Regions from separate parts of the Bacillus smithii genome, predicted to be linked through region 2. Evidence: predicted binding sites of a transcription regulator. Region 2 holds the regulator's gene; the other holds the start of a gene.
What was found. The regulator CtsR, encoded in region 2, represses protease genes until heat stress. The targets are predictions, from matches to a motif close to ATGGTCAATAAAGGTCAAACA.

Region 1 (3,412 bases), 400 kb from region 2:
TTTTGGAACATCCTTAAAATGGCTGCTCCCTTTTGGCAGATTGAAAGCTCTGGCAATCATGCCGGCAAATTGTCCTCTTGTTACCTTTTCATCTGGATGAAATTTGCCATCAGAATAGCCAGTGACAACACCACGTTCTACTAATTTCTCAATATCCGAATAAGCGTATGAACTTTTCGGAACATCTCGAAAGTCTGTATTGGCTGCACTCGCCCCAACAGCAGGGATAGCACCCGTTAAAAAAGTCGCAAATGCCAAAGCACCTGCAAAATTCTTTTTCTTCAATTTATATGCCTCCTTAAATCCAGAAAAATCTCATTACTTTTATTATACAAAATCATCTTTCTTTCATGGTGATAAATTCCATTTAATCCTTTTTTCAATCGGACCATTGCCGCTATCTGTTTAAGTTCATCGATTGATAAAATTTCAGCAAGCTCCCTTTATGGTTATAACCTTTTCAGTTTTTTATGAGAATTGGTTTGGTTTTATCAAATAAAGCTCTCTTTATGTCTATTGCCCAAAAACGATAAAATGAATCAAAGGGATCCCGGCATCAAAACAAATCACCCTCTGGATTTTTTAATATTTCAAATGTTAAGATCATTTTAAAGAAAAATCTACAGAAAGCAGGGATATACGTCATATGAAGGATCGTAACATTGAAATCATCCACTTTGCTATAGGACTTCCCAAAACGATGCAATACGGCAATCAGAAGGAAATGAAAACCGGGATATACAAGAACAAAACAGAAGAAGCTTTTCTTACCAAAGAAGGTTTTCGCGGAGATGGAGTGGCCAACTTAAAATACCACGGAGGCCCCGACCGTGCCGTCTGTATCTATCCGTATGAACATTATCAGTTGTGGGAGAAAGAATTCGATACTTCATTGCCTCCTTCTGCGTTCGGAGAAAATCTTACCGTGGCCAACATGTTAGAGCAAGATGTTTGTATAGGGGATATTTATCAGTTGGGAGAAGCGGTCATACAAATCACGCAAGGGAGAATTCCATGCAGCACTATAACCAGAAGAACGAACATACAAGGTCTACTTAAGAGAATGGTAGAAACGGGCTATACCGGTTATCTCTGTCGGGTTCTAAAAGAAGGCACTGTCAGACACCATTCAAAGATCGAATTGATTCAACGCCATCCGCAACAAGTTTCCATCCTTTTTGCCAACGAAGTTTATTTCCACAGACAGAGAGACGCAGAAGGGATAAAAAAAGTATTAGAGGTTCAAGAATTAGCCAAATCATGGCGTGAATCGTTAAAAGAGCGCTTAAATAAATTGATTCCTTCCGTTTAGCCTGTTGTTCTACTCATGGTATACTTCGAAAATTCTGCGCCGATTTTTCAATATAGCGCTTATCGCCATTTTCGCTTTAGCGTAGCAACGGATTTTCTTCGTTTCATAGCGGTAAATTTTAGGTCGGTTGCGCATTACCATAGCGTGGTATTTTCAGAGGAAAAATAGCGAACATAAAAAAGTGCCCCTACGCATTTAATTAAGCGCAGGGGCACCGTAAACTTAACGTTTTTGAGGACGCCCTCGGCAGGAATCGAACCCACATTTCAAGAACCGGAATCTTGCGTGTTATCCGTTACACTACGAGGGCATATAATGAATCAGTACGGTTTTAAATTATAATGAAAAAACAATCATAATGCAAGAGTTTTATGGAAAAAACTTTGTCTTCAGGCGGGTTTTTAAAGTTTAAATTCGAACGGACATGGGTACAATGTTCGATGTGTACAAAAAAATTATTTTTTATAAGCTTTTATGTTTGACCTTTATTGACCTTCATTGTATGATTACATTACATAAGTTTCTCTTCGCTAGAAATTTTATGAAGAAATTTGAAAAAGGAGGAAAGTTGGTATGAACCTAATTCCTACAGTCATTGAACAAACAAACCGCGGGGAACGGGCGTACGATATTTACTCACGTTTGTTGAAAGACCGTATTATTATGTTGGGCAGCGCTATCGACGACACTGTCGCAAACTCTATTGTAGCTCAGCTTTTATTCCTTGAAGCAGAAAATCCGGAAAAAGACATCTCCATTTACATTAACAGTCCCGGCGGAAGCATTACAGCCGGAATGGCGATTTATGATACAATGCAATTTATTAAACCGGATGTCCAAACTATTTGTATCGGGATGGCCGCTTCCATGGGAGCATTCTTGCTTGCAGCAGGAACGAAAGGAAAACGTTATGCTCTTCCAAATGCCGAAGTGATGATCCATCAACCGCTTGGCGGCGCACAAGGTCAAGCAACCGAAATTGAAATTGCCGCTAAACGCATTTTGTTCTTAAAAGATAAATTAAACAAAATTTTATCAGAACGCACCGGCCAGCCGCTCGAAGTCATTGAAAAAGACACAGACCGCGACAACTTTATGACGGCTCAACGCGCCAAAGAATATGGCTTAATTGACCATATCATTAGCCGAAACGATATCAGCAAATAATTTCGTTTGCTCCCATCGAGCGGAGAATCGCCTCGTTCGATGGATTGTCTTTTCCTAACATCAGGAATAGAGAGAGTCCAGTGGTTAAGGCGGATAAGACGAATTTGGTTCGGTTCCCTCACCATCAAGCCCAGAAAGCCAAATATAACAGGCTGATACTTCATCAAAAGTATCAGCCTGTTTTGTTAATCTTCATTTTCAAGAAATTCCGTTAACGCTTCCAATGCTTTGTCTTCATCATGACCATCAGCGATTAACCGGATCTTCGTACCTGTTCCGACTGCCAAACTCATAATTCCCATGATGCTTTTGGCATTCACTCTTTTTTCGTCTTTTTCTACATAAATTTCCGATGAAAACCGGTTTGCCTCTTGTACAAATAAAGCAGCAGGCCGTGATTGCAATCCCGTTTTCAGCTTAACTTCCACCATCTTTTGAATCATTTTCCACAACCCCTTTTTTTATGATTCAACTGCGGCCCTTAGCCACCCGTGTCATCACACATCGGTTGGCTAAGGAGCCGCAAACATTTTGCTCGGTTTTGCCAGCCGCACCGGCTTTTTTCATGCTTGATGTTTTTTCGTAATGGTTTCGCCGGCCCGCAATTTTTCAGCGATCTCATCAATTTTTCTTAGGCGGTGATTAATGCCGGATTTACTGATTTTCCCTCCGGATACCAATTCACCTAACTCTTTCAACGTTACATCTTGGTGTTCCACTCGAAGCTCAGCGATTTCTCTTAATTTTTCCGGTAAAATGTCCAATCCAACGGTTTCTTGGATATAACGAATGTTCTCCACTTGCCTTAGCGCTGCGCCAATCGTCTTATTTAAATTCGCTGTTTCACAGTTGACAAGACGATTCACCGAGTTGCGCATATCGCGCATAATGCGGACATCTTCAAAGCGGAGCAACGCTTGATGGGCGCCGACA
Region 2 (3,412 bases):
CTAGCGGATCTTTCTTGATCAATAATTTGGGAAACAACGCTTATTAAATCGTTAACGATTTCCTCTTCTGATTTCCCTAATGTCAGCTGATTAGAGATTTGGAATAAATTCCCCACTGATTGGCTTCCTTCACCATAAATTCCTCGGACGACCAGCCCTAATTGATTAATTGCCGGAATGATCTGATTCATTTGTTGAGTCATGACAAGTGCCGGAAGATGAACCATGACGGATGCGCGAAGGCCGGTGCCAACATTTGTGGGACAACTCGTGAGATAGCCGATTTTTTCGTCAAAAGCATATGGAACTTTTTCTTCGATCAAATCATCAATTTGGTTGGCTTTAACTAAAGTTTCCTTTAATTGTAATCCAGAAGCCAGGCATTGTATACGAATATGATCTTCTTCGTTCACCATAATGCTGATATCTTCATTTTCTGACAAAAAAACAGCTCCGTAATTGGTACCTTCTGCGAGAAGAGGACTAATGAGATGCTTTTCTACAAGCACTCTTTTTTGAAGCGGCTGCAGTTCATTCATTAACAGCAATTCCAGAGGATTTTCATTCATCCCGGGAAACCTTTTTAAAGCTTCTCCCACTTCATGCACGACTTTCATCGCCTCATCGCCAGAAAAAACGGTAGGAAATTGATGATTTTCTAAATTCCGAGCCAGCCTGATTCGGGAACTCAATACGATGTCAGAGTGAGGGCCTTCGTTTTTCATCCAAGAACTTACAGCATGATTAATAAATTTCTCAAGAGACATGATTTTCTCCTCCCTCTTGATTGATTTGACTTTCAAGAGAGCGAATTTCATCACGGACTTGCGCCGCTTTTTCAAACTCCTCTTTAGCTACTAACGACTGAAGTTGCTGCTTCAAATGGGCAATTTTCTTTTTTAAGTGCAGGGCTCCTCCTTTTCGTTTAGGGATTTTGCCATGATGAGCATTATTTCCTCCATGTAGTCGTTTTAATATAGAATCTATATGGTCCGCAAACGTTTTGTAACAATGCGAACAGCCAAATTTCCCTGTATTCACAAATTGTTGAAACGTCATATGACAATAGTCGCATTGCAATTCATCCGGCTGAACAAAAGGATTCTGATCTACCTTTTGAAAAACAGGCTCAACGTTAAACAATCCCGCTAGAAGGTTGTTAATGGAAAACCCTTGGCTTCCTCCAAAAAAAGAAAATTCCCCTTTTTCTTTTGCACAATGCTCACACAAATGAAATTCTGTTTTTTCTCCGTTAATGATCTTTGTGAAATGAAGAGTGGCTGGGCGCAGATGACATTCCTGGCATATCACAATATTCACCTCTCCATTACTTGAATTTTAAAGTTAAAAGCATCGCCTTAAGCATTCTCGCTCTTAACTCGTCCCGCTCCGGCAAATCAATATATAAAACAGAGCGATCCATAACACTGATCATAATTTTGGCTTCCCTTTTGGAAATAACCTCTTCTTCCACTAATCTATATACAATCTGTTCGGCGTTCGCTTGAGAAATTCGATTCCCGACTAAGGAAATCAACTGGTCTATTAAGTGGGATTGATCATGAGTCTGAACTTTCATGATGCGTATATATCCACCGCCGCCTCTTTTGCTTTCCACTAAATAGCCTCTTTCAATCGTAAATCTTGTGTTTATCACATAATTAATTTGAGAAGGGACACATTGAAATTTATCGGCAATTTCACTTCTTTTTATTTCTACAATTTCACTTTCGCTCATTTCTAAAACTTTTTTTAAGTAATTTTCAATAATGTCCGATATGTTTCTCACCAAGCCTCCTCCTCTTCTGACTTTGACTATATTTGACATTAATTATAACGGAAATAACTCTTGTTTGGCAATTTTTAAGTATGTATGATCCGCTTTTTCATAACAAAAAAATGAATGCTGCAAATCGACTTGCCGCAAAAGCCAAGAATCCCTTCACGACATTTCTCTTTTCAATTATTTTATTCTTACGATCAATAATGTTAACAATTCTCGGCCATTTTATTCTTTTTTGGCGCAAAAAGAAAAGAACAAATTAAAAAATACTAGATTTTGCTCGATAATCGAGTAGGAAAAAAGGGGATTAGCCCCTCCTGTCCGATAGACGGCGTTTCAATGAAATTTAACGCAAATAAATTGCTCCCATTCTTGGTGCACAAAAAAACCCATTACGATTGTAATGGGATTTTCTGCCTGGCAGCGTCCTACTCTCGCAAGGGGAATCCCCTCACTACCATCGGCGCTGAAGAGCTTAACTTCCGTGTTCGGGATGGGAACGGGTGTGACCTCTTCGCCATCGCCACCAGACGGTATGAAGTTGTCGGAACGATTGTTCCTTCAAAACTAGATAGAAGAAGCAGTTTCACCGATTTCGCGCTTTCTTTTGGTTAAGTCCTCGATCGATTAGTATCCGTCAGCTCCACGTGTCACCACGCTTCCACCTCGGACCTATCTACCTGATCATCTTTCAGGGATCTTACTTTCCGAAGAAATGGGAAATCTCATCTTGAGGGGGGCTTCATGCTTAGATGCTTTCAGCACTTATCCCTTCCGCACATAGCTACCCAGCGATGCCTCTGGCGAGACAACTGGTACACCAGCGGTGCGTCCATCCCGGTCCTCTCGTACTAAGGACAGCTCCTCTCAAATTTCCTGCGCCCGCGACGGATAGGGACCGAACTGTCTCACGACGTTCTGAACCCAGCTCGCGTACCGCTTTAATGGGCGAACAGCCCAACCCTTGGGACCGACTACAGCCCCAGGATGCGATGAGCCGACATCGAGGTGCCAAACCTCCCCGTCGATGTGGACTCTTGGGGGAGATAAGCCTGTTATCCCCGGGGTAGCTTTTATCCGTTGAGCGATGGCCCTTCCATACGGAACCACCGGATCACTAAGCCCGACTTTCGTCCCTGCTCGACTTGTAGGTCTCGCAGTCAAGCTCCCTTCTGCCTTTGCACTCTGCGAATGATTTCCAACCATTCTGAGGGAACCTTTGGGCGCCTCCGTTACCTTTTAGGAGGCGACCGCCCCAGTCAAACTGCCCACCTGACACTGTCTCCCACCCCGATCAGGGGTGCGGGTTAGAATTTCAGTACAGCCAGGGTAGTATCCCACCGGCGCCTCCACCGAAGCTGGCGCTCCGGTTTCCAAGGCTCCTACCTATCCTGTACAAGCTGTACCAAAATTCAATATCAGGCTGCAGTAAAGCTCCACGGGGTCTTTCCGTCCTGTCGCGGGTAACCTGCATCTTCACAGGTACTATAATTTCACCGAGTCTCTCGTTGAGACAGTGCCCAGATCGTTACGCCTTTCGTGCGGGTCAGAACTTACCTGACAAGGAATTTCGCTACCTTAGGACCGTTATAGTTACGGCCGCCGTTTACTGGGGCTTCGGTTCGCACC

Region 1: clpP (ATP-dependent Clp endopeptidase proteolytic subunit ClpP) is a predicted target of CtsR. The motif match lies at 1,788-1,808, and genes of this name have one in related genera.

What each region holds. Positions count from the first base shown of each region.
Region 1 covers NZ_CP012024.1:506,863-510,274, reverse strand. Annotated here, with positions in the region: gene BSM4216_RS17200 (S-layer homology domain-containing protein) at 1-285, opposite strand, end outside; gene BSM4216_RS02435 (MOSC domain-containing protein) at 647-1,312, shown strand; tRNA gene BSM4216_RS02430 (tRNA-Arg) at 1,551-1,622, opposite strand; gene clpP (ATP-dependent Clp endopeptidase proteolytic subunit ClpP) at 1,886-2,479, shown strand; gene BSM4216_RS02420 (HPr family phosphocarrier protein) at 2,665-2,922, opposite strand; gene whiA (DNA-binding protein WhiA) at 3,043-3,412, opposite strand, start outside.
Region 2 covers NZ_CP012024.1:102,212-105,623, reverse strand. Annotated here, with positions in the region: gene mcsB (protein-arginine kinase McsB) at 1-767, opposite strand, end outside; gene mcsA (protein-arginine kinase activator protein McsA) at 757-1,311, opposite strand; gene BSM4216_RS00490 (CtsR family transcriptional regulator) at 1,328-1,792, opposite strand; rRNA gene rrf (5S ribosomal RNA) at 2,199-2,314, opposite strand; rRNA gene BSM4216_RS00480 (23S ribosomal RNA) at 2,391-3,412, opposite strand, start outside.